DNA from 3 places in the Blautia sp. aa_0143 genome. Region 2 is predicted to be linked to each of the others. Evidence: predicted binding sites of a transcription regulator. Region 2 holds the regulator's gene; each other region holds the start of a gene.
The links. The regulator HrcA, encoded in region 2, represses chaperone genes, less so after heat shock. The targets are predictions, from matches to a motif close to TGTTAGCACTCNNNNNNNNNGAGTGCTAACA.

Region 1 (10,172 bases), on a different contig from region 2:
CGCTTCTCTTTTTAATTATGGTTTTGAAAATTTTGAAAAGGTGGATATGAAGGTGTCCATGGAGCCAGTCCCGTTTAAGGTACTCCCTTGTGACAAATATATCCTTAAGAATAACGGAAACACCTATCCGTTTTATTATCAGACAAAGGTTTATGTGACTCTTCCAAAAGATATCAAAAAATCACAGCTTAACAAACGCCAGGCCGTTCTTCAGAATGCTGTCGGCCCATTGCGTCTGAAAAGCAAATATTATTATAAGAAACAAATGGTCGGATGGGGAATGCAATACGAACGAAACATCGTATCAGATCTTCTCCTGACTTCGTAACATTTTCCTGCGGCGGAGAGATTCGTGCTTTTCACGGATCTCATCCGCCGCTTCTGTATCTTCTGCTCTCAGGGTCTTCACCCCGAAATATTTTCCCTCATCGGTTTTTCGGATCCGGATCTTTCCGGCAACAGGTCCATGCTCATGGCAAAGGGCAAGGCTGTAATATACCTTGGAATTGTTGGTACTGAACCAGCGGATCTTCCTCTTGGCAGGGCATCTGCAAATGGGACACATGGTACTTACCATGGTACGGTCCTTCATCAGACGCTCCTTTGATACAAATTCCCTGGACACAAACTTGTCATGGTCTGTATAGGAAATATAGATCTCGCTGTCTCTGGATTTTGGATTCTGATATACATCCAGGGACGGATGGCGGATCATGCAGGCTTCATCGATCTCCAGGAGTATCCTGGCCGTATAGCTGGCGTCTGCCAGTGCCCGGTGAAAATCCCGGTTTTTGGGAAGCTGCAGGTAGTCTGTAGCATATTCCAGGGAACGCCGGGATATTCCATCCTCGAATTTTATGCTGAAAAGTTTCTGCACATCGTAGTAATGCACCGGCCCTGGCATCAGCTTCAGAAGATTATAGTATTTCATATTGCGCTGAAGTTCCATCACATCCTGGTCTCCCCAGGTAAAAAAGCGATACTCCTCCCCGCACCATTCCAGAAATCTGCGGATTGCCCTTGGAAAAGGGATTCCTTTTTCCAGTTCATGATAATCCACGTGGATCACTTCATGGATACTGTCGTGGATCCAGTGGTACACTTTGGGCTTGATCAGGCACTGAAAGGTATCAACGATCTCTCTTTTTTCATTTAATTTTACTGCCCCGATCTCTATGATCTCAAACGGGAGCCGACTATCCGGATGTCTTCTTCCATCCGGATTCTGGTTCCATTCCAGGTCAAATACAATATAGTTCATGGGTTTTCTGTCCTCTTATCTGACAGTGTGCGCAGATATCCTTATAAAGAGCAGGCACTGTGTTCTGCTCCTCTATATCTTATGAACGCAGCTGCTTCATGGTCTGATCCCGGTTATTTCCCGGTTCTGCATTCGGACACAGAATAAATCGCTTCAAACAGCTCCTGCTGGAAGCTTTCTGTATCTGCATCTGTCAGAATCATATCTTTCATTTCGTCTTCTTCGTGTAGCCACCAGCGAAAATCGCATAATGTAGCACCCCGTCCGGCACCGTCTGAACAATCCACATCCAGGAATACTTTTTCTGTTTTAAAGAACTCCGGATGGATGAGATACATAAACGGTACAGCAGCATGGATACTTGCCACGCAGCGATATTTGGAAAAGTTTTCAAGTACGTAGCCAGCCATATCTCCACAGGCTCTGGCTGCCGGATCACCGGACTGGCACAGCTTCATGATCTGGTTTCTGGTAAGATTACATTTCAGGGTAGCATCCAGTCCGCACATGATCAGTGGGATTCCGGAATCGAATACGATCTTTGCCGCCTCCGGATCTGCGTAGATGTTGAATTCTGCTGCCGGTGTGATGTTTCCGCCTTTTGCTGCACCGCCTGTAAATACAATTTTTCTGATCTTATTCTTTATTTCAGGAAAAACCTTCAACAGAAGTGCAAGATTAGTCATTGGTGCAGTTTCGATCATTACTACCTGCTCGCCCTCCGGAATGGCATTCAGAATGTCACGGATAAAAAGCACTGCATTGTCAGAAGCAGCCTCTGATTTTGCTTCCGGCAGTACGCAATGACCAAGCCCTGTCTCTCCGTGAAATTCTTCCGCATAAATTGCCGCTTTCACAAGAGGACGGTCCTGGCCTCCTGCCACCGGAACCTTCAGTCCGTAAAAATCCACCAGCTCCAGTGCATTTTGGGTCACTCTTTCTATCCTGGTACTTCCTGCAGATGTCGTCACTGCAAGCAGCTCCAGTTCATCCTGATGTGCTGCCGCATATGCCAGTGCGATCCCGTCATCGATTCCGGGATCACAGTCCATGATAACCTTGATCTTATCTCCCATATATTCACCTCTGTAAAAACTCTTTCCCCAATTTTATAGTATTGCCGAATTTCCGCTGTTTACCTGTTCCAAGTATAACAGAGTGAGGAAAGAGTGTAAAGTTAATCAGAATTCGTTACTGTTCACTCCGTTCTCAGCAACACTCTTCGCGATGCACAGAATTTATGCTGATCGCATAAATTCGCGCGGTATGTCTCGGGTTTTCTGTGACTTTCGCTCACACAAAACACCTCGCGGAATATTACCAGTAAACAATAATCAAAATTCACCTCTGTACTTCAGGCTGAAACGTAAAGAACCCCTCTGCCGGACATTGGCAGAGGGGTGGAAAAAAGGGGGTTATATTCATTTATATAAACAAATGCAATGTGCAATTTGGAGCTTTAATATTTGCAATATCCGTTTGGGTTGTTCCGGATATTGTTATTATGCTATATTCCATCACCCGGAGCTTGCAATCCAGTACCGGGACTTCACAATAAATGCTGATCAATCAATAGAAACAAATTTCTTCTCTTCTGCTTCTTTCTTGGTCTCTTCCTTCGGGAAGGTTACATGAAGGATTCCGTTCTCATATTTCGCATGGATATCTTCATGCTTAATGCTCGAGCCTACATAAAAGCTTCTGTTGCAGGTTCCTGTATAACGTTCTCTGCGAACATATTTACCTTTATCATCCTTCTCGTCCTTCTTCTCTTCTCTGGTTGCCTGAATGTTCAGATAACCATTCTTCAGCTGGATCTTCACATCCTCTTTCTTAAATCCCGGAAGATCGATCTCCAGTTCATAATTGCCATCTACATCACGGATATCTGTCTTCATCATATCCTTCACCTGAGGATAAGCATTGGCAGCTGCCTGACGGCCTGTCGGATATCCCATAAAATCATCAAATAAATCTTCTCCGAAAATACTTGGCATTAACATAACTCATTCCTCCTGATCTATATTCGCTGCGTGCTGCGCAGGCGTTTTTAATTTACTGTTTCTGAAAACATCTGCAAATTCTGTAAGAACTTTCTCCGGAAGATTTCTTTTTTCTCTCTTCCTTTGTTCTGTATGTACTATAACACGCATTATTAGCACTGTCAATAGGCGAGTGCTAATTTCACACTTTCTTCACATTTTCCGTAATTTTACGATCCATTTTTCCGATACATATGTCTGAAGCGCCGAAGATAGAAGGACTCCCAGGATCAGAAATGGAACTGCCTGTAAAAACACTCCCATAAATACATAAATATAATAACTGCTTTCATAAAAGAGAGCCCACGTCTGCTGAATACAGGAAAGAACATCTGTATCGGGACCATGGATTCCGTATTCAGTGCAGTGGAGATATGCTTCATGAGATCTGTCGAATAATACATCTAATCGATACCGGGACGGTAATAAGGCAGGCTACCGCACCAGATAGCATGACTGCAACATCCTGGAATAGGAACTGGGAATTAAGAATGATCTCCAGGCTATATTGCTGTGTCTGAATGTATGAAAATAATAAAATAGTTCCTCCAAGATAAGCAAACAGCAACGTATTTACCGTTGTACCGATAATTTCTTTCCCAACCTGATAGCCGGAAGCTGTAAGCTCTTTCGCTGTCAGACTGTTTTTATGAGTCCAGACTTCATATACAGAAGATGTTACAGATAATGCTGTATCGATAACAGCCCCAAGAGTACTGAAAACAGTTACAAATATTCCTACATGAAGCATGTTAATATGAAGGTCCGTACTGTAATAATACATAAAATCGTCTTCCGAAATCTGCAGCTCATTTAACCCGTAACTTCCTGATCTCCACGTAATAATATAAATCGGAATAAACAAAAGTAACATTACCAGCAGTGTAGCCAGAAAAGCCGCCCGCGTCTTTGGATTATTTCCGTTCTGATAAAACAGAGAAATATAACAGACACCTGCACCTGCCACCAATATCAGAAGCAGTACAGGAAAACCGGCAGACATCAGCATAATTGAAAAAAACAAAATTACAATATTCCCCGCCAGTGTCATAATTGACATGGCTCCACGCTCTCCGCCAATCAAGATCACCAGAAAAATTAAAATCAATGCAAGAAAAATGATCATTCTCTGACACCCCTTTTCCGTGATGGTATTTTCATAATCGCTGAAGCAATAAAAACAGATACCGGTATTGCCAGTACAATTCCAATACTTTCTATCAGAAAACGACAGATATCATATGGAATGTGGTATCTCACGATCGTTATAAAACTTATATCATTATTCATCTTAAGTATGAACATGGGAATCATGCCGCTTGCCAAAACAAACAGCAGTACATTTATCATGGTTCCCATAATATCATATCCGATTTCACGACCGGAATGTATCAGTCTTCTCAGAGAAACCGATGGATTTTTCCGCACGATCTCTCCTACTGCTGCGCTGATCGTCACCGTCACATCCATAATTGCACCAAGTCCTGTCAGCATAATATCTGCCCAGAATATATCTGCTGAATTGCCTGTACTTCCAAGGTATTCCAGATTGGAATAATCCAGATCTCCGTACATATAAATAGAAAATTCAAACAATGTCATGATCAGAAACAGAACACACAGTGTTGAAAGAACTGAGGAAAATGTTTTTCTATGAATTCCATTTAAGCAGATCAATGTAGTCAGTGAAAAAAGAACTGCGATGACATTACAGATATTTAAAATATTTTTGCCTTCTGTAAAAGCCTGAAATCCATACGCAAATATGACTGTATTCAGTATCAGTGATATGATCGTGTAAAATCCCTGCTTTCCTGTAATGCAGATCAGAAGAAAAAATAATCCTCCTGCCAGTAATGCCAGATACCCATCCCTTTTTACAGAACGTATCGTTTTTCCGGGGCTTTCCTTTGAACCGCTTAAAAGAACGGTGTCTCCTTTATGATATTTCTTGGTCTGAACCTGAGAAGATGTATATTCATTAGAGACCGTTATTTTTTCCCCTTTATGCGAACCGTTTAATATCCGTGCCGTAATATTCTGAGTATAATAATATTCTTTTGAGCCCCTGGTTCCTTCTCTGCTCAGAGTCTGTTTTTCTGTTACGGAACATATTTTTGCCAGCGGTGTATGATAAAATCGGGAATTACAGCAGGTAAACAGAACAAAAATAATATATATGCCGGCTAAAAGATATTTTTTGTGAAATATGCAGGATTTCATTAACTTCATTCCCCCTGTAGAAATATTGCAATTGTAAACGCACTGACCGGTTGCTTTTTATCGAAGTAACATTCTACGCTTTTTGAAAGTATTGGTCAATATAAGGTATACAAAAAACAGCAGCAGAACCGTTTTCACAGTTCTGCTGCCCCCATAATTATTTTAACAAATACCTAACTCCAAAAAAGCCATTATTTACAAAGCGCAGAAAATGCATCTGCAACAAACTGAACCTTGGTTCCGATAATAACCTGTACAGAAGTTTTTCCAGGTTTGATCACGCCTGCAACACCTGCAGATTTGATCACCTTATCATTTACAGCTGTAATATCCTTAACCTCAAGTCTCAGTCTTGTGATGCAGTTATCGATGCTTGTGATGTTCTCTTTTCCGCCACAGCCTTCAAGGATCTTTGCGGCAATAGCAGTATAGTCATCATTTGCAAGCTCAATATTCTTCTCTGCCTCAAGATCATCATCGTCTTCTCTTCCCGGAGTCTTCAGATCAAATTTCTTGATGGCAAAAAGGAATACAACATAGAATACAATGAATGCTGCAATTCCAAGAGGAAGGATGAGCCATGTTTTCTGTGCTGCCGGAAGTGAGGATGAGAAAAGTAAATCCATCGCACCGGCGGAGAAGCTGAAGCCTGCACGGAAGCCAAGAGCAACTGTGATCATGGTAAAGATACCGTAAAGTAATGCATAGATCACATAGAGGCCAGGAGCAAGGAACATAAATCCAAACTCGAACGGCTCAGTTACACCACAGATAAATGCACAGATCGCTGCAGATGCAACAAGACCGATGGCAACTTTTTTCTTTGCAGGTTTCGCACATCTTACCATTGCAAGTGCTGCACCAGGAATACCAAACATCATACATGGGAAGAATCCGGACATGTACATTCCAAGGCTCCAGGATACATCTGCAGAGGTTTCACCTGCCCAGAAGTGCTGAAGATCACCAAGTCCGATGGTGTCAAACCAGAATACATTGTTCAGTGCGTGATGTAATCCGGTAGGGATCAGCAGACGGTTCAGGAATGCATAGATACCTGCACCAACAACATCCATACCTGCAACTGCTTTTCCTAATGCTACAAGTGCACTGAAAAGTAATGGCCACACAAACAGTAATACAGCAGATACGATAATGGAAACCACTCCTGCGATGATCGCTACGCAGCGCTTGCCGCTGAAGAATGACAACCAGTCAGGAAGCTTGGTGCTCTTGAATTTGTTATAGCATGTAGATCCGATGATACCGGCAAGGATTCCGATAAAAGGATTCGCAATTTTGTCAAATGCAAGAGTTTTTGTTGCATTGTCTGCGATTGATGGCATGATGGTTGTAACAAATCCTGTAGAAAGAAGTGTTGTGAGCATCAGCTAGGATGCAAGTGCAGCAATTCCGCCGGTTCCGTCATTCTTTTCTGACATACCGACACCAACACCGATAGCAAAAAGGATTGCCATGTTGTCGATCAGAGCTCCGCCTGCCTTAACCAGAAACAGACCGATCAGATTGGCTGCGCCATGAATGTCTCCACCCTGCATAGTTGCCGGACATAACCAGTATCCGATACCCATGAGGATACCACAGATCGGCAGTACTGCCACCGGAAGCATTAACGCTTTTCCCAGTTTTTGAAGAAATTTCATATATTTCCCCTCCCTTAAAATAAATATATTTGACCGGATCACTCCGGTTATAACACCCCGAAAATTGCTACTATCTCCGGGCTGCTATAAGCCTGTCAGCTGCATGAAGATGATCATGAAAGCTTGAGGACGGCTTCATCCGCCGAAACATCCCCCTCCTTCTGGAGGCTTATCTTTCCGTAATCATCTGTGTTGCAGATCAGAACCGGGATAATCGTGTTTAAACCGGCTTTCTCAATTTTGTCCAGATCAGCCTCTATCAGAAGATCACCCTTTTTAACCTTGTCACCTGCTGCAACGTGGGCTTTAAAGGGTTCGCCCTTAAGTGTGACTGTATCCAGTCCGATATGTATCAGTATTTCTGCTCCCTGAGTGCTTGTCAGCGTAACTGCATGAAGCGTATCAAATACCATTGCCACCTCACCGTCTGCCGGAGCATATATCCTGCCGTCTGCCGGGATCACGGCAAAACCGTCACCCAGTACCTTATCCGCAAAGACAGGGTCCGGAACCTCCGCAAGGGGAACCACTCTACCCTTGCAGGGTGCATAGATTAAATTTCCTTTATCTTTTCCTTTAAAAAATTTCAGCATATTCTCTTCCTCCCGTTATTTCACCACTTCTTCCGGTATTGATATCCGCGATGTCGATTTGTAAATATGTCTATATATTTTTTATCCGTTCCGGGTTTATATTATATATTTCGTATAATTTTCATTTTTTGATTTTTAGGCATGTGTATATATTAACCATTATTTTCGGTTTTGTCCACATTTTTATCGGTATTTTTCAAAAAAATAAGCTGTAGCACATTAACGCGACAGCTTATGTGAGAATATTCAGTTTACTTCAGCAGTTCTTTTTCTTTCATATTCGTTGTCACCTGAAACTCTCCGTTGATCCGTTGGATCTCGTATACCAGGGGATTATTTCTGGCCCAGCCGGGATCTTTTTCTGCCTGCCGGTTCCAGCTGTACCAGGCGCGGACAAAGCCTTCGTGGATGGTAGATTCCGCTTCCTGGCGGGCCTGGACCGCATCCTGATAATCCACAAAAGTTCCGATATAAAATCGTTTCCCCTTGAATCCGATGGTAGCACGGTATTTTCCATTCCGCAGCTGATAGACGCCACGGAATCCGCTGGTATTATCACTGCGGTGCTTTCTTTTTTCCAGCATCTCCACACAGGTTCCATCTACCATATGCAGCTGCCCGGGAAGCTCCTTCCATATCTCCTGTCTCAGACAGCCACAGCTTCTGTAATTACCATGAAGAAGGCCATCCTCTGTCACATCCACTTCATTTCCGCAGTCACACCGACAATGCCAGAACACAGAGCCCTTTTTGCTCCTTTTATCTGTATGATAGAGAGCAGTCAGCCGCCCGAAACGCTGTCCGCTGATGTCGGTGATCCCGCGACCTCTGACATAATGGCCGCAACCGCAGCTGGTACATTTTCCGGCTTTCAGGCTGTGTGCAGTGGAAATATGCATATTCCCGCAGTCACAGCGGCATTCCCACCTGGTCCTGCCGTTTTTACTTTCCAGTTTTTTTACTGCCACAAGTTTCCCGAAACGCCGGCCTGTAAGGTCTTCTGCCACCGGGCCTCTCCTAGAACTGTTTTGCGGAATACATCCACAGTCCTTTACAGTCCCACGCATCAGATGTCTGGTATTTACTTTTATCTCATTTCCACAATCACATCTGCACAGCCATACAACATATCTGTTTTCCCGCTCATCCAGTTTTTTCAGTACCGTCAGATGACCAAATCTCTGACCTTCCAGTTTAAGTCCGTTTGCCATCCTCTGTCCCTCACATTTCGTCAAAAAAAGCGATGCGGTAGAAATTTTTCCTGCCGCACCGCTGTCCGGATCCTGTTATTTATCCGTTTTCTTTTTTCTTCTGACAAATACTGCTGCCAGTAATACCACGCATCCGGAAACGCAGATCACTGCGATCCATTTTGCAATGTTTGTGTTATCTCCTGTTTTTGGCATAGCTTTTACATGACTGGAACCAGTATTTCCTGTATAGGAAGAAGTTCCGGAAGCAGGCGGATTGCTGTCAGGTTTTATCGGCGTGTTCGTTATGGTCGCTGCCGGAGTTCTGGTCGGCACTGCAGTCGGAGTTTTTTCCGGAAGTGGTGTCGGTGTATTTTCCGGTACAGGTGTCGGCGTATCCACAGGATCGTAGGAATTCACAAAGCCGATATCCTGTTTCTCGCTGTTCATCTGTGCATCGGTATGTGCAGCCACAACTGCTTCCAGATCACCGGACTCTCCGTTCGTTACTGTTACTTTCACATAATAAACGGTATTGTCATAATGTCCGTTTTCCAGCTTTCCAGGCTGCTGGGAAACGCTGTAAGTGTATACGCCAGGAACAGCATATTCCACTGCAGGAAATTCTGCTTTCCCCGCACCTGTGATCGTGATCGTATTTTCTTCCGGCATGGGTGCTTCGTCCTCACCCTGAAGAATGATCGTATAAGTTTCGTCCGGAGATGGCTTCTCACCTGACAATTCCACGCTGACAGGAATCTTTACTTCCGCAACTCCAGCTGCCATAGCTGAAATCGGAAAAACTGTCAGGCACAGAACCGCAAGCAGGAGCACTGCCGGAAATTTTCGTATATTCGTCTTCATCCCCTCCTTACGTCTCCGGCGAATAAGGTTTCATTACCGCCAGAAGAACTGTTCTTGCATCTGTAAATTCCGAAGAGCAGGTTGACATTGCCAGTATCTGGGAAAAATCTTCGGACTTTCCAATGTTATCCATTGTCTGCTGATGGACATGTTCCGCGTTTTTTCTGACAAAATCCACAAGTCCGCTGGTGTCCGCCTGCCATTTTCCCGTTGCAAAAATAGAATCCTCAGATGCGGAAACCTGCATACATGCAAAAATTTCCAGCTTGTAGGAACGGTCAGGCAGGATCAGCGTACCTGTGGTGTTTTTGTTGAAAAATTTCTTTTTTCTGTAA
Region 2 (10,172 bases):
GCTTTTCCGTTTGTTCCGATGGGCATTCCGCCTGCGCCCGGAATGGTCTGGGAATATACGTAAATCTTGTCACGGATCTCAACAGAAAGATCCAGCTCCGGATGATGAACATCTACACTTGCCTCCGGGAACGCATCCAGGATACGTCCGCCAAGCTCAGCGCTGACTTCCATGGAGCTGATCGGATAGGATTTCTTTGCGCGGCGTGTCCAGACCTTGAAGCTTCCGTTAAAGTCCGGATGCCACTGCTTCATATAACCCACAACATCTTCGGCAAGCTTCTCAAAGCCCTGTTCTTCATAGATCATAACCGGGCAGATGCCTACAATACCGAATACATGCTGCAGCGCATCTACAGCCTCATCGTAATCATAATTCTCCGGGCAGAATACATAAACTCTTCCCTGCTCTTTTTTTACTTCAAAATCTCCCTCGATCTTGGAGAGTGCGATCTCCATCTGATGTACGAGAGCATCTTCAAAACGATAGCGGTTTTTTCCCTTAAGGGCAATTTCCGCATATTTGATCAGAAATGCATGTACTAACATAAAAATCCCTTTCTTCTGTATTCTCTATCGACGTGCATACCTGCGCAGCATCGGAATTGTTTTTCCCAGTGCTTCCAGGCAGTAATCTACCTCTTCAAAGGTATTTTCCTCACAGAAGCTGATGCGGACGGTACTTTCCACATCGGCTCTGCTCAAGCCTATAGCTGTCAGTGTTGCACTTGGTTTTCTCTTATGACTGGAGCATGCACTTCCTGCGGAAATATATACTCCGAATTCTTCCAGCGTATGGAGCAGGACTTCGCTTCGGACTCCATGAAAAGTCACGCTCATGATGTGCGGTGCCCCTTCTCTTAAAGGCATTCCGTTGATGGTGATGTCTCCAAGCTTTGAAAGTCCCTCTGCCATCCGTTCTTTCAGGTCATAAAGGTGCTGTATTTTTTTATCAAAATCCGTATATACCATCTCTGCAGCAACGCCAAGGCCTGCGATTCCCGGTACATTGTCCGTTCCGGAACGCATGCCGTTCTGCTGTCCGCCTCCAAGGATCTGTGGCTGTACTCTTACTTTTTCGTTGATGTAGAGGAAGCCCACACCCTTTGGTCCGTGGATTTTATGGCTGCTTACAGATAAAAGGTCGATTCCCAGTTTTTTCGGGTAAATACGGTACTTTCCGAATGCCTGGATGGCATCTACATGAAAAAGTGCTTTCGGACTTTTTTCATGGACAAGCTTTCCGATCTCTTCTACCGGCATCACGGCTCCCACCTCATTGTTCACGTACATCACAGACACCAGAATGGTATCCGGACGAAGAGCCGCTTCCAGTGCATCCAGCTTTACAACGCCCTGATGATCCACAGGAAGAATAGTCACCTCATAGCCCTGTTCCTTCAGATAAGCAAAAGGCTGGGCCACTGCTGCATGCTCTACTGCAGTTGTAATGATATGGTTTCCCATACGCTTATTGGCTTCCACACCACCGATGATAGCAAGATTGTCCGATTCTGTTCCACCGGAGGTAAAAAGAATCTCTTTTTCATTCACTTTCAGTAATTTTGCAAGGGTCTGGGCACTTCTGCGGACATAATTCTCCGCTTCCATTCCCTTTTTATGCATGGCAGAAGGATTTCCGAAATCTTCTGTCATGGTTTTGCAGACAATATCCTTTACTTCATCGAAGCATCTCGTTGTCGCGGAATTGTCAAAATATGCTTCCATAATTTATTCATCCTCCAGTTGAAACATCAGAACAGAAAGTACTGCGAGTCCTGCGGTTTCTGTCCGTAAGATCCGGTGTCCCAGGGTGATGGGTTTCGCACCGGCTTCCATGGCATCTGCCACTTCCTGCTCTTCAAAACCACCCTCAGGGCCGATAAAGACACCGATGCTTTTTCCCGGTTCGATCGACCGGATCAGTTCTTTCGTCTCTTTCATTCCCTTTGCAAGCTCATAAGGGATCAATAGAACGTCCAGTTCTTTTGCATAGACAAGGGCTTCTTTAAAAGTCATCACGGAATGTACCTCCGGCACCAGCATACGCTTGGACTGTTTTGCCGCACTTTCTGCAATCTGCTGCCAGCGGGATACTTTTTTTTCTGCTTTTTTGTTATCCAGTTTTACCACGCAGCGCCTGGTTGAAACAGGAACTACGGAATATGCTCCAAGCTCTACTGCCTTCTGGATGATCAGCTCCATCTTATCAGCCTTCGGCAGTCCCTGAAAAAGATAAATACGGTTCTGCAGCTCATAATCCGGCTCCTGTACATAGAGGATATGAAGCAGGACTTCATCCTCCCCCGCGTTTTCGATCACACAGTGATATTCTTTTTCCTTATCGCTGATCCAGAGCTCCTCGTCTTTTTTCATGCGGAGTACATTGACAATATGATTGACATCATTTCCTGTGATATGGATCTCATGTCTGTCCCTGTCGATCTGATGAGGTTCCACAAAAAATCGCTGCATGAGATCAGTCCTTTCTTGCTGTCACAGATACCCACTCGCCCTGATGAGTCACCTCAACAAGCGTCAGTCCGGCGTCTTTTACAGCCTTCACTACGACATCCTCCTTTACATCCAGAATGCCTGATGTAATGTAGTAAGCGCCTTTTTTCATCTGTGCAACGATCACCGGAGTCAACGGTACCAGAACATCTGCCAGGATATTTGCAGTTACGATATCATATTTCTCATATCCGACCTGTTCCTGAACTTCTTTGTCATCGATGATGTTTCCGATCATCATGTCAAAGGATTTCTCCTCGATCTGGTTGGCCTCCTTGTTCTCAGATACTGCCGGAACTGCACAGGGATCAAGATCTGTACCAACCACATGACCTGCACCAAGCTTCAGTGCAACGATTCCCAGGATTCCACTTCCGGTTCCCACATCAAGGATCTCCATTCCCGGCTTCACAAATTTCTTCAGCTGACGGATCACAAGCTGTGTGGTCTCATGCATTCCTGTACCAAAGGCAGTTCCCGGATCAATGTGGAGGATCATCTTGTCCTTATCTTCTGCCTTCACTTCTTCCCAGGACGGTACGATCAGAATATCGTCTACATAGAACTGATGGAAGTACTGTTTCCAGTTATTGATCCAGTCCTTGTCCTCTGTCTGGGATTCTGTGATGGTTGCCTCTCCGATATCCACAAAGCTTCTCAGATCCTCCAGTGCAGCCTTCACATCTTTCAGGATTGCCTCGGTATCCGCATCCTCTTCCAGATAGAAGTTCAGATATGCGATCCCGTCATCTGCTGGTCCTTCCGGCATAATATCCACAAACATCTGTGCCTTATCCTCATCGGTCAGCGGCTGCTTGTCCTGGATCTCCACACCTTCAATTCCCACCTCGGCAAGTGTACAGATCACAATATCCTCTGCCTCTGTTTTTGTCTTAAGTGTAAAACGGTTCCATTTCATATTTTATATCTCCTTATGCTGTATACACATTTACGGATTTTCATTCCAGTCTGTCGCCTGTTTTCTATTGTCCCGAAAACAGGCACTTCTTTTAATATACACGAATACAGAAAAAAAAGAAAGAGGCATTTTGTGCCTCTTTCCTGTTTTCACTTTATTTATTCCTCAAACATTTCCTTAACTTTCTCACGGAAACCTTTTTTCTTCTTTTCGGTTTTTTCGGAAGTCTCGGATGTGCTGTCCTCTGACGGACGGTTTCCACATGCCGCATCAAAAGCTTCCAGAGCTTTCTTTGCTTCCTCATTGAGATTTGTCGGAGTCTGGACTACCAGTGTTACATAGTGGTCACCACGAACGTTCTTGTTGCGTAATGACGGAACACCTTTGCCCTTCAGGCGGATTCTTGTATCCGTCTGTGTTCCCGGTTTCACCTCATAGGAAACCTCACCGTCTACCGTATTGATACGCATCTCACCGCCAAGTGCAGCCTGTGCAAATGTGATCGGAGCTGTTGAAAAGATATTCATATCCTGTCTCTGGAAGATCGGATGACGGGCTACATTTACCTCCACCAGCAGATCTCCTCTCGGACCGCCGTTGGTTCCCGGCTCACCTTTTTCACGGATACGGATGCACTGACCATTGTCGATACCGGCCGGTACAGATACCTGGATCTTCTTTCTGGAAGAAGTATATCCGGTTCCACGGCAGGCACTGCATTTATCCTTGATCACCTTACCGGTTCCATTACAGTCCGGACAGGTCTGAACATTACGTACCATACCAAACATGGACTGCTGAGTGTAAACGATCTGACCCTGGCCTTTACATTTCGGACATGTGACCGGTGATGTTCCAGGTTTCGCTCCGGTTCCGTGACATGTGGTACACTCATCCTTCAGAACGATCTCCAACTCTTTCTCGCACCCGAAAACCGCTTCCTCAAAAGTAATGTTCACACGTGCACGAAGATTGGAGCCCTTCATCGGTCCGTTGTTGGCCCGTCTGGTTCTGCCTCCGCCGCCGAAAAGGTCTCCGAAGATATCTCCGAAGATGTCTCCCATATCTGCGCCGTTGAAGTCAAATCCGCCAAAGCCGCCGGCTCCGCCTCCACCGCCATTTTCAAATGCCGCATGACCAAACTGATCATACTGTCTTCTCTTGTCGGCATCACTTAAAACGGAGTAAGCCTCTGTCGCCTCTTTGAATTTCGCTTCAGCCTCTTTATCACCCGGATTTACATCCGGGTGATATTTCTTGGCCAGCTTACGATATGCTTTTTTTAATGTTGCGTCATCGGCGTTTTTATCCACACCTAAGACTTCATAATAATCTCTTTTATCAGCCATTGTAATTATTTCCTACTTGTCTTAGACTTCCTTGTAATCAGCATCTACAACATCATCGCCGTATCCTGCTTCATTTCCGCCCTGGGCACCAGCGTTTCCGCCCATGTTGCCCATATCCGGTCCAGGACCAGCCTGACCCTGAGCCCCCTGAGTCTGCTCATACATCTTGGAAAACAGCTTCTGAGCGCTCTCCATCATCTTCTCCTGTGCAGCTTTGATGTCTGCAACCTGAGAATCAGTAAGCTCCTGTGCATTTGCTGTCTGTGCAAGAAGATCCTTCAGTGCATTGAGGTCTGCCTCAACACTTGCTTTATCGTTTGCATCAAGCTTGTCGCCTGCTTCCTTCAGTGCATTCTCAACCTGGAATACCATGGAGTCTGCATTATTTCTTGTGTCGATCGCCTCTTTACGTTTCTTATCCTGAGCCTCGAACTCCGCTGCTTCTTTGACAGCTTTGTCGATATCGGAATCGGACATGTTAGAACCAGCTGTGATCGTGATGTGCTGCTCCTTACCTGTTCCAAGATCCTTAGCGGATACGTTAACGATACCGTTGGCATCGATGTCAAATGTTACCTCGATCTGCGGAACACCACGACGTGCTGGCGGGATTCCATCCAGACGGAACTGGCCGAGGGATTTGTTGTCTTTTGCGAACTGACGCTCACCCTGTACAACGTTGATATCTACAGCTGTCTGGTTGTCTGCTGCTGTGGAGAAGATCTGGCTCTTCTTTGTAGGAATTGTAGTATTTCTCTCGATCAGACGAGTTGCGATACCACCCATTGTCTCAATGGACAGAGACAGCGGAGTAACATCCAGAAGAAGGATATCACCGGCACCTGCATCACCTGCAAGTTTACCACCCTGTACAGAAGCACCAAGTGCAACACACTCATCCGGATTCAGGTTCTTGCTCGGCTCTTTGCCTGTTAACTGTCTTACCTTATCCTGTACTGCCGGGATACGGGAAGAACCACCAACCAGAAGTACCTGGCCAAGCTCGGAAGCTGTGATACCTGCATCAGACAGTGCACGACGAACCGGCTCAGCAGTCATCTCTACAAGGTCATGTGTCAGCTCATCAAATTTAGCTCTTGTAAGGTTCATATCGAAATGCTTCGGTCCCTCAGCTGTAGCTGTGATGAACGGAAGGTTGATGTTTGTTGTTGTTGCGGAAGAAAGCTCTTTCTTAGCTTTCTCAGCTGCCTCTTTCAGTCTCTGAAGAGCCATCTTGTCGTTGCTTAAGTCTACGCCCTCTGTTCTCTTGAACTCAGCAAGCATGTAATCTGTAACTTTCTTATCAAAGTCATCTCCACCAAGACGGTTATTACCAGCTGTGGAAAGAACCTCGATAACGCCATCACCGATCTCAATCACGGATACATCGAATGTACCACCACCAAGGTCGTATACCATGATCTTCTGCTCTTTCTCATTGTCAAGGCCATATGCAAGAGCTGCTGCTGTAGGCTCGTTGATGATACGTTTTACATCAAGACCTGCGATCTTACCTGCATCTTTGGTAGCCTGACGCTGAGCATCGTTGAAGTAAGCCGGAACTGTGATAACTGCCTCTGTTACTTTCTCACCAAGATATGCCTCTGCATCCTTTTTCAGTTTCTGAAGGATCATTGCGGAGATCTCCTGTGGAGAATATTTCTTGTCATCGATGGTTACACGGTAATCGGTACCCATCTCTCTTTTGATAGAGGAGATCGTTCTGTCTGCATTTGTAACTGCCTGACGTTTTGCAGGCTCACCTACCAGACGCTCTCCTGTTTTTGTGAATGCTACAACGGATGGTGTTGTTCTTGCGCCTTCTGTATTTGCGATAACTGTCGGCTGTCCACCTTCCATTACGGCTACACAGCTGTTTGTTGTACCTAAGTCAATACCAATAATCTTTCCCATGATTTTTTCCTCCTGTTTTAGTCTGTATCTGTTAAAATAAAGTTTGTTGTCAGTTAGTTCGCAACCTTCACCATACTGTGGCGTACTACGAAATCCTTGTAAGTGTAACCCTTCTGGAATTCTTCCACCACGATGTTCTCTCCAACCTCTTCATCCTCCACATGCATCACTGCATTATGGAAATCCGGGTTGAATTCCTTTCCCACTGCTTCGATCGGCTTCACACCAAGCTCATCCAGTGTTGTGGTAAGCTGCTTGTAGATCATTTTCATTCCATCTGCAAAAGCATCGCCTTCCTGTGCCTGTGCAAGACCTCTTTCGAAGTTATCCACAACCGGCAGGATCTTTTCAACGATTTCTTTTGCTCCGATGATGTACATGCTGGATTTTTCTTTTTCCGTTCTTTTACGGAAATTATCAAATTCAGCCATGGTACGCTTCAGGCGATCGGTAAGTTCCTCCACCTTCTGCTCAGATTTATCTTTTTTCTTCTTTCCGAAGAAGGAAGTTTTTGATTTTTCTTCTTTTTTATCCTCTGAGGCAGCTTCTTCGCCTGGAGTATTATTTTCTTCCTCCGGCAGATCTTCTCCCTCCGGTGTCAGGTTTTCTTCTTCCTGATCTCCGTCAGTTACGGGGATTTCCTTCTCCGCTTCCTGCTCTTCGGATGTTTTCTTTGTTTCCTCCGACACTTTTTTTCTACCGCCTTTCTAAGTTTTCTTCTTTTTCAAAACGTCATCCAGATGATTCTTCAGTTCCTTCAGACTGTCCACTACATTCTCATAATCCATTCGTTTGGGACCGATGATCCCGATGGTTCCGTACATTCCGTCTCCCAGTTCATATCTGGCAGTTACAATGCTGCAGTCCTTCATGGTCTGGATTGGCATCTCATCACCGATGTAAACCTGAATTCCTGTATTCTCTCCATCTGACATCTGTTCTTTTACAAGATCGGCAAGTTCATGCTTCTCCTCAAATGCGGAGATCAGCTCCGTTGCCTTCTCTTTATCGGCAAGCTCCGGATACTTGAAAATGTTAGTTGCACCTGAAGTATAGATCTCCATATCTTCCTCTTCCACATGAATGGTGGCTGCCACTGCATCCAGAACCGTTGCCACCACACCGCTGTGGCTGCCTGCCTGTTCCTTCAGTCTGGCGATCATCCCAAGGTTGATATCCTGGATTGGAATCCCATTGAGATTGGTGTTAAGAAGAAGATTCAGTTTCAGGATCGTCTGGTCGTCCATTTCCTCATCCAGATTGATGATCTGGTTCCGGACTGTGTTGTTGTCACTGACAACCACTGCCACAAGCTGAAGCTCGCTCATCCTCGACAGCTGGATGAACTTGACCTTGTTGCCGCTGTACTGCGGAACGGAAACCATGGTAGCATAGTTGGTATTGGAAGCAAGAACCTTCGCAACCTTCTTAAGCACCTTATCCATCTTATCTGTCTTCTCAATGATCAGATCTCGCAGCTCTGCGACCTCCGCTTCCTTCTCCTTCATCAACTCATTGACGTAAAGTCTGTAGCCCTTATCTGAAGGAATCCTTCCTGCTGAGGTATGAGGCTGGACGATATAGCCCATATCTGTCAGGTCTGACATTTCATTTCGGATCGTTGCGGAACTGACATTGAGATCCGCATACTTGGAAATGGTCCTGGAACCAACCGGTTCTCCGGTTTCCATATAGGTCTTGATGATTGCTTTTAAGATTTTTTGCTTGCGCTCATTCAACACCTCTTCCATGAATCCATCTCCTTTCCTTTTTATTCTTTCCTGACGGATGTTGATTCTTTTTTTACATCTGTTAGCACTCATTTTAGTGGAGTGCTAACATCTACAGTCTTTAAGATATCACCATGTAAAATATTTGTCAATATGTTTTGAAAAAAAGTTCTTATTTTTTCAAAACAAAAAAAGCATCAGTACGATGCTTTTTTGTAATACTGGTCTATGCAGTTCTGTGCCCCGGCAAAAAATTCCGCTTCTGTTTTCTGTCCCAGCATATATTTCTGAAATTCCGTTCCCATGGACGAAACGGCTTCTATGGAATCGGCACACAGTGGTCTTGCTTTCAGCTTATAATCTTTCAGATATTGCCGGATCATTTCAATGCCATCCAGATCAAAATTCTTATCCTCGATCACATCCAGTCTTGCCGGACACATTTTTGTCAGCTGTCCGTAATTTTTACTGGCCTCATATCCGGACACATACTGAAGGAACTTCAGAGCTGCTTCTTTATGATCAGAATTTTTATTCAGTACATACTGCCAGGTTGCGATATTGGTCACCTTCTCGTCAAATTCCGGAAATGGTGCCATATGGATCTTATCTTTTCCATACACGCCTGCATTCTGAAAAGTACTCAACACACCGGTATACATAAACATACATCCATACTGGCCGTTTATAAATTTTTCATTCAGCTGGTCATGCTGGTCGATCAGATTCTCCTCTGATATCATCCCTGTATCCAGCATTCGCTTCATATATTCTGCCGCTTCTCTTGTTTTCGGATCCGTCCAGTCTGTATAATCTCCTCCGAAAAAATCGACATACTCGCTGATACTATTATATATGTAAGAAATCTCCCATGCATCCCCATATGCATATTTTCCCGTATTCTGAAGCTTTTTCTGAAGGATCTCAAGATCACTGAGACAGGAGAGTCTGTCCAGACCAGCCTGATCCAGCAATTCCTGGTTCACCCAGAATGCCATGATATCCATCCTGAACGGTACCGAAAAAATATGTCCGTCTGACATGCATATTTCTTTCAGGTATTCCTGCAGAAAATTCGCCGCTGTCTCCTCTGTCATAACCGTATCTTCCAACGGAAGAAGAAATCCCTTATGTTTAAATTCGGATATCATCTCATCATTTACTGTGATCAGATCAACAGAATCATCTCCTGATGTCAGAAGAGTTGCTATTTTGGCCTGGCGATTGTCCGCATTGGCCGGACATTTTTCAATATGGATCTTTATTCCAAGATCTTTTTCCGCCTGGCTGATAAAAGAATCAAAGCCTTCTGTGCCTGCATCCACATGAAGGATCGTCAGTTCCTGTCTGTTCTCCGGCACAATATCAGATGCAGCCTCCTTCTTCTGGACTCCACATCCTGTCACTGCCAGAGCCAGGGCAAATACCCCGCAAAATACCTGTTTTTTCAATCTCTACCACCCTTTTTATCTGGGCCATCTATCCTCTTTTGACATCAACGGCTGGAACGGTGCATGAGGAAGTGTCTGATACCAGTACGCTACACTTGCCACATCATCCTGTCGTTCAAACAGGCCACGGTATCCGACGCCTATCTGCTGAATCGTAACGCGAAGATCCTCTTCAAAGCAGATTGGATCCTGTAAATGCCATCTGTAAAAGCCTCTCATTGGCGGGCAGTCATCATTATGATAAAAATTGTGGATCAGCTCGTCATGGGCAGAATAATACGGATATCCCAGATACG
Region 3 (10,172 bases), on a different contig from region 2:
GGCAAAGATCAATAAATATTGGGGACTTGTTGCAGTAGGAGCGCTTACCGCTGCCGCAGCAGGAGCTATCGCAGCACTTGTATCCAGACGATCTGTATGCGAAGAAGACTTTGAGGATGATTTCGAAGATCTTGATGATTTCAAGGATGATGAGAAGAAGGAAGAAAAAGAAGAGAAAGAAGTCTTCCAGGACTGGGACAAGACTGCATCTGAGACTGTAGAAGTTTCCAAAGAGGCAGAGGATGCTGAAGAGGCACCAACAGAAGCAGAAGAGGAAACACCTGCAGATGATGAATCGGAGGCCGAAGCGGAAGAAGAGACAGAAGCAGAAGAGACAAAGACAGAAGAGTAAAAAGAGAATCCTGCGTGCTGTGTCTGTGAGCGACAGCACACAGGATTTTTTGTGCTATAATCATGAAAATATGAATTTTTAAAAAAATAAAAATAATGTATTGACAATATGACAATCATCTGATAATATAAACAACTGTGAGCGGCACAAACGTCGCGAAACAAGCTGCTGTGGCTCAGTCGGTAGAGCGTCGCCTTGGTAAGGCGGAGGTCACGGGTTCGATTCCCGTCAGCAGCTTTTTTTGTGTCTAAAAACAGACAATTTTTTGTTTAGATACAGGTTTTGCGGGTTTCAAAAACTCCGGATTTATGATAAGATAAAACATCAGGATGATATTTAGGAGGGAAAGCAATGGAGAACGAAACAGTTTCCAAAAACTTTATTGAAAATATTATAGACAAAGATCTTGAAGAAGGCGTTTATGACACCGTGCATACACGTTTCCCACCGGAACCTAACGGCTATCTTCATATCGGACATGCGAAATCCATTCTTTTAAATTATGGACTGGCTCAGAAATACAACGGAAAATTCAATCTCCGTTTTGATGATACCAACCCTACAAAGGAGAAATCCGAATTTGTAGAGTCCATCAAGGCTGACGTGAAATGGCTTGGTGCAGACTGGGAAGACAGACTTTTCTTTGCATCTGATTATTTTGATCAGATGTATGAGGCAGCAGTGAAGCTTATTAAGAAAGGCAAGGCCTTTGTCTGCGACCTGACTGCAGACCAGATTCGTGAGTACCGAGGAACTCTTACAGAGCCAGGTAAAGAGAGCCCGTACAGAAACCGTACTGTAGAAGAGAATCTTCAGCTTTTTGAAGAGATGCGTGAGGGCAAATACGGAGATGGCGAGAAGGTTCTCCGCGCCAAGATCGATATGGCATCACCGAATATGAACATGCGTGACCCGGTCATTTACCGTGTAGCCCGCATGACACATCACAATACAGGAGATAAATGGTGCATCTATCCGATGTACGACTTCGCTCATCCGATCGAGGATGCCATTGAGGGTGTGACACATTCTATCTGTACTCTGGAGTTTGAGGACCACAGACCGCTTTATGACTGGGTGGTAAAGGAACTGGAATATCCGCACCCACCGAAGCAGATCGAGTTTGCAAAGCTGTACCTGACCAACGTTGTTACAGGTAAACGTTATATCAAGAAGCTTGTTGAGGACGGCATCGTAGATGGATGGGATGATCCGAGACTAGTATCCATCGCCGCACTTCGCCGCCGTGGATTTACACCGGAGTCTATCCGTAAATTTGTAGAACTCTGTGGCGTTTCAAAGGCGAACAGTTCTGTAGATTATGCAATGCTCGAGTACTGCATCCGTGAGGACCTGAAGCTGAAACGTCCGCGTATGATGGCGATCCTTGATCCGATCAAGCTCGTGATCGATAACTATCCGGAAGGACAGGTTGAGTATCTTGAAGCTCCGAATAATATGGAGAATGAGGAGCTTGGAACCAGAAAGATTCCGTTCAGTGGAGAACTTTATATTGAACGTGATGATTTTATGGCAGAGCCTCCTAAGAAATACAAACGTCTCTATATTGGAAATGAAGTTCGTCTTATGAATGCATATTTTGTAACCTGCACAGGTTATGAGGCAGATGACGACGGAACGATCCGTGTAGTCCACTGTACCTATGACCCGGAGACCAAGGGCGGAAATGCACCGGACGGACGTAAGGTAAAAGGAACGATCCACTGGGTGGAAGCATCCAATGCAGGTAAAGTTGAGGTAAGACTTTACGAGAATATCGTAGATGAAGAAAAAGGTGTTTACAATAAAGAAGATGGTTCTCTTAATGTAAATCCGAATTCTCTTACAGTAACAAGTGCTTATGTAGAGCCGGAGCTTCTGAAAGCAAAAGGTTATGACAGCTATCAGTTTGTACGTAACGGTTTCTTCTGCGCAGATATCCATGACTCCAGGGAGGGAGCACCGGTATTTAACCGCATTGTATCTCTGAAGAGCTCTTTCAAATTACCGAAAGCATAAAAACTGTCAAAAAGAATACGAAACATATGACAGCAGTACACCGTGAACAGGTATCAGGGTGTACTGCTTGTTTTGTTTTATCGTCATCAGGAATAAATGGATAAGTACAAAATGCTCCTGCAACGATTTCGGTTGCGCCCATTTACAGAAACGGTTATACTGATAACACAGGAAAGAGAGGAATTACACATGAAGAAAATCGTGCTTGCTTCCGCATCTCCCAGGAGGCGGGAACTTTTAAGCCAGGTAGGAGTCGCCTTTGAAGTGAAGCCTGCCAGCGGGGAAGAACGGATCACCAGTGCAGAGCCTGCGAAAGTGGTGGAGGAACTTTCTCGTCAGAAAGCTATGTTTACGGCATACGCGCTGGAGGAAGAGGAGAACCGAGATCTGAGAGATGTGGTTGTGATCGGTGCAGATACCGTTGTATCTTATGAGGGTAAGATTTTAGGTAAACCGGCAGATGAGACAGCTGCAATAGAGATGCTCGCTATGCTGCAGGGGAATACACATCAGGTATATACCGGTGTAACTTTGTTGATAAGAGAAAAAGGGAGATGGAAAGCTCATACCTTCCATGAGTGCACAGATGTGAGCTTTTATCCGGTGACAGAGGAAGAAATAAAGGAATATGTAAACAGCAAAGACCCAATGGACAAAGCCGGAAGCTATGGGATCCAGGGCGCCTGGGGAGCCTATGTGAAGGGAATCCGTGGTGATTATAACAACGTGGTGGGACTGCCTGTGGCAAGACTGATCTATGAGACAAAAAAACTGGGAATGAACCTGAGAGGATGAAAGACAAAATGATAAAAGCTTGTATATTTGATCTGGATGGAACAATTGCGGATACACTGGAATCTATGGCATATGTGGCGAATGAGATCATGGAAAAGTTTTCCCTGAAACCACAGCCGGCAGATAATTTTCGTTATTACAGCGGTGAAGGTGCAGATATGCTGATCAGAAGATGCCTGATCGATGCAGGAGATCCGGAGCTGGTACACTACGAAGAAGTCAGGGAACTTTATCGCAGGAAATTTGATGAAGATCCGTTGTATAAAGTTGTGCCATATAAAGATATGCCGGAAACCCTTCAGAAGCTGAAACATACAGGCCTTAAGATGGCTGTATGCTCCAATAAGCCTCATGTTGCGGCGCAGAAAGTGGTAAAGGCGATCTATGGCGATCTGTTTGATGAGGTGATGGGACAGCAGGAAGGGATCCGCAGAAAGCCGGCGCCGGATGGTCCGCTGAAGATTGCAGAAGATTTCGGCGTAAAGCCGGAAGAATGTATGTATATCGGAGATACAAAGACAGATATGCAGACAGGAAGTGCTGCCGGAATGTATACCGTTGGTGCACTATGGGGATTCCGTGACAGAGAAGAGCTTGAAAATAACGGTGCAGATATTGTAGCAGCTGTACCTGGTGATCTGTTTACTATCTATGAGGAGAAGCAGCATGATTAAGATGGTTGCCAGTGATCTGGATGGAACGCTGCTTATCGGTGGAAGACAGACGCTGCCGGAAGAGATTTTTCCGCTGGTAAAGGAACTGAAAAAAATGGGAATCCTCTTTGTGGCAGCCAGTGGCAGACAGTATGCCAATATGAGGAATCTTTTTGCGCCGGTAAAGGACGAGATGGCATTTATCAGTGAAAATGGCGGGCTTGCTGTCCAGAATGAGAAGCTTCTGTACTGCGACAGCTTTGACAAAGAACTGGTCAGAGAGATCATTCAGGCAATATGGGAAAAGCCCGGAGCGGAATTTTCCTGTTCTACAAAGGATTTTTATTATATCATGCCCAAGACAGAACATTATCGCCATCTGATGATCGAAGAAGTAAAAAATCAGTGTAAGATCATAAAGAGTTTTGATGAGATCACAGAGCCTTGTATGAAGGTTGCAGTTTATGAGAGAGAAGGAATGACGGAGGAATCCATCCGGTACTGGAGAGAACGGTTCAAAGACAGATGTACTGTTGTGACATCCGGATTTGCGTGGGTGGATTTTGTTCCATTTACCACGAACAAAGCAAAAGGGATCCGTAAATACCAGGAACTTTTGGGAATCGGACCGGATGAATGCATAGCGTTCGGGGATGAATACAATGATATTGAAATGATGAAATCTGTAAAATACAGCTTTGCCATGAAGCATGCGAAGCCAGGGGTAAAGGCGGCGGCTTTCTACGAGACAGAGAAGGTGGAACCAGTACTTCGCAGACTGATCGCGGCGGGCGGAGATATAAAGGAGGTACTTTAATATGTACAAGAAAGAATATGTCCAGACATTTCTGGAAAAACAGGGTCAGCTTTTTGATGAGCCGGTAGCAGAGGATTTTGAGGAGGCAGAGGAATTTCTAGAGGATTGCATGGCAGTTGTGCTGGATTCCCTGAAGGATGTTAAAAAATATCTGGATGGAATGGGCGCAGATGTGGAGGGGATTTCCCTGAAGGAGCTGGAAGAAGAAAGTGAAGTATTCAAACTCCCGGACGGAAAATATATGATCGTAGAAGGCTGACGGAAAGCAGGGATTACACCTCTGAAAATTAAATATGATAAACTTGCATCAGCAAAAAGAAAGCCCTGCGTAGAAAGGGTAAATGTGGGGAAAATAAAATGATGTAAAGGAGGATGGGATATGAAAAAAAGCAGAGTGCTGGCAGTCGTCATGGCTGTGCTTATGATGGTAACGCTGCTTCCATCGATGGTATTTGCCACTGCAGCTCCATCGGGAACTCTTGATGGAAAGCTGAAGGTCAAAGGAACACTTGCGATCGGGTCTACCTTAAGTGCAGATTATTCAAAGGTCAAGCCGGAGGGGATCACAGATGATAATGTGAGTTTTTCCTGGTCATTAAAGGACGGAGACCTTCTTACAGAGGTAGGAACTGATAAGACTTATAAAATCGATGAAAAAGATCTGGGTCTTCCGATCGTTCTGAAGATCACCGGAAAAGAAGAGACGGGAGTCAGTGGTGAGCTTACGGTGACGACCCAGGAGGTTTCCGAAACAGAGGAGGAAGCCAAAGCACTGGCAGAAAAGAAAAAGGAAGAAGCCAAAGCAGTAGGAGAAGATCCGGATGCGGAGGAAAGTGAAGCTTCGGCAGATTCGGAGTCTTCAGAGAACACGCCGGATACAGAAGCTGGAACGTCAGAGGAGCCTGATAGTGCTCAGCCTGAGGAAACCATAGAGCCGGCAGAAGAAACGGAGTCTGCGGATGTGCAGGAGAATACAGATGTACAGGAAAATACAGATGCACAGGAACCTGCAGATACCCAGGAGCCTGCTGAAAACTCTGTTATAGAAGTAAACGGAGAACAGTCAGGGCCTCAGAATACCGATGAGGCAGATACATCTGGAGATAGTCAGACAGAGACACCGGATTCCGCAGGTACAGCAGCAGACGCTTCCGAAAAAAATGAGGAACCGACATATTCGGCATCTGCATACACGGAAGATGGAAGTGGAATTCTGGATTTTGGTTCCGTGGAAGAGGGATATACGGAAATTCCGGAAGCACAGATGGTTACTATCACAAATAACGGAACCGGAGATCTCAATTTTAAAGAGATTGCCCCGGAGAATTTCATGGCTGCGGATATTAACGATGCGCCATTAAAGAGTGGTGAAAGTGTTGCTGTGTGGGTAAAACCACGAGAAGGTCTGAAGGCTGGAGAATACAAAGATCTGATCACGTATCAGACAGAAGAAGGTGCCGATGTCTTCTTTGAAGCGGACTTTACAGTAAAAGAACCGGAAAATAAAAAAGCCGAAGATCATGAAAATAATGAGCAGACAGATCCCGGGGAAACATCGGACCCTGCAGCGGAAAAAATATACAAGCTAACTGCGGATCCGACAGAACTGCCTTTTGATGATCTGACTGCCGGTTATGAAAAGGTAGAAACAACAAGTACAGTCACGATCAAAAACGAAGGTACAGAAGCTGTGACGTTAGTACAGCCTGAGTCGGAGTTTTTTGATATTGCGCCGGTCAGTGAAGTGGAGAGTAGCGGAAATATCCAGTTGGCGCAGGGAGGAGAGCAGACCTTTACCGTACAGCCTAAGCTTGGACTCTCTGCAAAAGATGATCCATACGTGGAAGAGCTTGTATTTGCTTCTGATGAAAGCACGGAAGCATCTGCTACAGTGACGGCTTCGGTTATGGTAAAGACAGAAACACCAAAAACAGTTACTGCAACAGTGAAACCGGAAGGTCCTCTGAAGTTTGGAACACTGGAACAGGGCTATGAGACTGCGCCGGATGCACAGCCTGTAACCGTAGAGAATACAGGTACAGAGGCTATCCGGATCCAGCTTTCTGCTCCGGAGGATTATGAGGTGGGAGAGCCTTCTGCGGAAGTGCTCAATCCCGGAGATAAGGCGGCAACCTTTACCGTACAGCCCAAGACCGGTCTTCAGGTCGGAGATCACAGCGATACGATTTCTGTGACAGATCAGAATACCGGAAACACACTGGCTGAAGTCCGGCTGGAATTTACAGTTTCGGAGCCGGAACCGGAACCGGAACCCAATCCCGGTCTTTCGGTAACAGATAGTCTGGAGTTTGGAACCAAAGAGGAAGGCTATAAGGAACTTCCTGATGCGAAGAAAGTTACAGTTACCAACACCGGAAATACAAAGATCGTTCTGAAACAGCCTTCATCAAATGCATATACAATTGGTACACTTTCCGCCACAGAGCTGGAAGCAGGAGATAATGCAACCTTTAGCGTACAGCCGGTCAGCGGACTTTCACAGGGGGAATATCTGGAAGACATTGTGATCGCCAATGATGCAAATGTGGAAGCTTATGTAAATGTCCATTTCAGCGTTACAAAGAAAAAAACAGATAACGGTAAGAAGGCGAATAACCTTACAGGCATCAAAAAGCCATCCGATATCAAAGATCTACCCAATGGAACCCAGAAAACCCAGAAAGCCCTGAAGCTTCCGGGAACAGTAAAGATCACTACAACAAAGGGAGAGCAGAAGGCATCTGTTAAATGGGATGTTAAGGGATCTTCTTATGATCCGTCTTCTGCAGAACGTCAGATATTTAATGTAAAAGGTACCGTCATTCTTCCGGAGGGGGTTAAGAATCCCAACAAGATCAGTACAGTGATCGCAGTAAGTATTACAGTAAATGGATATCAGGGCACGGAAGCCGCTGCATCGGACAATAAGATCACAGGCATTGATTCCAATGGCAAGTATGATACCAATACAAAGATCACCTTTACAGCAGCTGGTGCAGGAATGGATAATACAAACCCGCGTAAGGGAGATACCAGATATCAGCCGAAGAGCTGGAAGATCACAGAGACCCGTACCTGGGATGGAGAGCCTTATACTGCAACATTCCGTGTCAGCAAGCCGGGAAAATATACTCTGAAAGTTACCTTTGGACAGCAGAAATACGACGGCTCCAGCTGGAAGGATACCGGTACACAGTCAGAAAGTACGGTTACTTTTACGGTATCACAGGCAGCAGTTCTTACTGCGACTCCGAGTCCGGCAGTGACACAGACAAATCAGAAATCTGCAGTGCAGACGGGAGACAGTACACCGATCATGACATTTGTGATCATTTTGATCGTGGCTGTGGTATGTATTGGAGGAATCCTTGTATATCGTAGAAAGAAAAAATAAGAACAGAATGTAGAAGATAGTTTTACAGCACCCTCCGTACAAAAAATGTACGGAGGGATTTTTTTGCACATAGAGATCCGTTTTATATGCTGTTACTAGCACTCTATAATGATGAGTGCTAAATTTTTCTTGACTTTTGTAAAAAGTCGTATTAGTATATATTTATTGAAAAAAACAACAGGTTTCCGGCTCTGTCGGAACATCAGAAATAAAAATAAAAACAAAAGGAGAGTGACATATATGTCAGCAAAACATGGAAGTTTATCAATCAACAGTGAAAATATTTTTCCGATTATCAAGAAATGGTTATATTCCGACCATGATATTTTTGTAAGAGAGATGATCTCCAACGGATGCGATGCGATCACCAAACTGAGAAAGCTGGAAGTTATGGGAGATTATACATTCCCGGAAGGTTACAAACCGGCTGTAAATGTTATCGTTGATCCGGATCAGAAAACTTTGAAGTTTATCGATAACGGTATTGGTATGACAGCAGATGAAGTAGAGGAATATATCACACAGATCGCTTTTTCCGGTGCCACAGAGTTTCTTGAGAAATATAAGGATAAAACAACGGATGATCAGATGATCGGTCATTTCGGACTTGGATTTTATTCTGCATTTATGGTTGCAGATGAAGTTCATATTGATACTCTCTCTTACAAGGAGGGTTCCACACCGGTACATTGGACCTGTGACGGTGGTACGGAGTATGAGATGGCAGACGGAAACAAAACAGAACCGGGAACAGAGATCACTCTTTTCCTCAATGAGGAAAGCCTGGAGTTTGCCAATGAATATCGTATGAGAGAGGTTATCGAGAAATACTGTTCTTTCATGCCGGTAAATATCTATCTTTCCAAAGCAAATGCTGAACAGGAGTATGAAACGATCGATGAGGCAGATCTCCGTGAAGATGATGTGGTAGTTGAGCATATCCATGAGGATGCCAAGACAGAGGAAAAGGAGAATGATAAAGGCGAGAAAGAAGTTGTGGAAGTTTCTCCTGCCAAAGATAAAGTAAAGATCAATAAACGGCCGGTATCCTTAAGCGATACACAGCCGCTCTGGATGAAACACCCAAATGAGTGCACGGATGAAGAGTATAAAGAATTTTACCGTAAGGTATTTATGGATTACAAGGAACCGCTGTTCTGGATCCATCTGAACATGGACTATCCGTTCAACCTGAAGGGTATCCTGTATTTCCCGAAGATCAGGACAGAGTATGATTCCATTGAGGGAACCATCAAGCTTTATAATAATCAGGTATTTATTGCAGATAACATCAAAGAGGTGATCCCGGAATTCCTTCTTCTTCTGAAAGGCGTGATCGACTGTCCGGATCTTCCACTGAATGTTTCCCGTTCTGCACTGCAGAATGATGGTTTTGTGAAAAAGATTTCTGAATACATCACCAAGAAAGTAGCAGATAAGCTCACCGGAATGTGCAAGACAGACAGAGAGTCTTATGAGAAGTACTGGGATGATATCAGCCCGTTTATCAAATTTGGATGCATCAAGGATGCGAAATTTGGTGAGAAGATGAACGATTATATCCTCTTTAAGAATCTGGATGGCAAATATCTTACCCTGAAAGACTGCATTGAGGAAAATAAAAAAGAAGAAACAAAAGCAGCTGAAGAGGAGAAGACAGAGGAGAAAGCTTCTGAAGGATCCCAGAATGAGGAACCGGAAAAAACGGTGATCTATTATGTGACCGATGAGGTACAGCAGAGCCAGTACATTAATATGTTCCGTGAAGCGGGTAAAGATGCTGTACTGCTGAAGCATGTGATCGATTCACAGTTTATTTCCCATCTTGAACAGCAGGATCAGACGATCCAGTTCAAGAGAATTGATGCAGATCTGACAGAAGAGCTTCGTGAAGACGGAAAAGCGGATGAAGCAACAGTCAAGACACTTACTGAGGTGTTCCGTAAGAATCTTGGCAAGGATAAACTTGAAGTAAAAGTAGAGAAGCTGAAAAATGAGGGAACTGCAGCGATGATCACTCTTCCTGAGGAGAGTCGCCGTATGCAGGATATGATGAAAATGTACAATATGTACGGAATGGATCCGAATATGTTCGGTGGTCAGGAAGTACTTGTACTGAACGCAAATCATCCTCTTGTAAGA

Region 1: the regulator HrcA is predicted to act here: its motif matches at 3,415-3,445, upstream of EAI83_RS09710 (Hsp20/alpha crystallin family protein).
Region 3: the regulator HrcA is predicted to act here: its motif matches at 8,124-8,154, upstream of htpG (molecular chaperone HtpG).

The regions. Positions count from the first base shown of each region.
Region 1 is NZ_RCXU01000016.1:46,765-56,936, reverse strand. Features, by position in the region: gene EAI83_RS09725 (D-alanyl-D-alanine carboxypeptidase family protein) at 1-328, shown strand, start outside; gene EAI83_RS09720 (3'-5' exonuclease) at 305-1,261, opposite strand; gene EAI83_RS09715 (nucleoside hydrolase) at 1,375-2,337, opposite strand; gene EAI83_RS09710 (Hsp20/alpha crystallin family protein) at 2,827-3,264, opposite strand; gene EAI83_RS09700 (YibE/F family protein) at 3,683-4,429, opposite strand; gene EAI83_RS09695 (YibE/F family protein) at 4,426-5,526, opposite strand; partial or broken gene EAI83_RS17870 (PTS transporter subunit EIIC) at 5,718-7,190, opposite strand; gene EAI83_RS09685 (PTS sugar transporter subunit IIA) at 7,304-7,783, opposite strand; gene EAI83_RS17260 (transcriptional regulator) at 8,035-8,994, opposite strand; gene EAI83_RS09675 (Spy0128 family protein) at 9,070-9,837, opposite strand; gene srtB (class B sortase) at 9,845-10,172, opposite strand, start outside.
Region 2 is NZ_RCXU01000019.1:7,403-17,574, reverse strand. Features, by position in the region: gene thiI (tRNA uracil 4-sulfurtransferase ThiI) at 1-548, opposite strand, end outside; gene EAI83_RS10730 (cysteine desulfurase family protein) at 573-1,727, opposite strand; gene EAI83_RS10725 (16S rRNA (uracil(1498)-N(3))-methyltransferase) at 1,731-2,474, opposite strand; gene prmA (50S ribosomal protein L11 methyltransferase) at 2,479-3,432, opposite strand; gene dnaJ (molecular chaperone DnaJ) at 3,591-4,781, opposite strand; gene dnaK (molecular chaperone DnaK) at 4,803-6,695, opposite strand; gene grpE (nucleotide exchange factor GrpE) at 6,749-7,384, opposite strand; gene hrcA (heat-inducible transcriptional repressor HrcA) at 7,403-8,446, opposite strand; gene EAI83_RS10695 (ABC transporter substrate-binding protein) at 8,623-9,876, opposite strand; gene EAI83_RS10690 (glycoside hydrolase family 172 protein) at 9,892-10,172, opposite strand, start outside.
Region 3 is NZ_RCXU01000005.1:109,805-119,976, forward strand. Features, by position in the region: gene EAI83_RS03695 (hypothetical protein) at 1-352, shown strand, start outside; tRNA gene EAI83_RS03700 (tRNA-Thr) at 517-589, shown strand; gene EAI83_RS03705 (glutamine--tRNA ligase/YqeY domain fusion protein) at 704-2,371, shown strand; gene EAI83_RS03710 (Maf family protein) at 2,561-3,166, shown strand; gene EAI83_RS03715 (HAD family hydrolase) at 3,175-3,840, shown strand; gene EAI83_RS03720 (Cof-type HAD-IIB family hydrolase) at 3,833-4,636, shown strand; gene EAI83_RS03725 (hypothetical protein) at 4,638-4,895, shown strand; gene EAI83_RS17475 (hypothetical protein) at 5,016-8,030, shown strand; gene htpG (molecular chaperone HtpG) at 8,271-10,172, shown strand, end outside.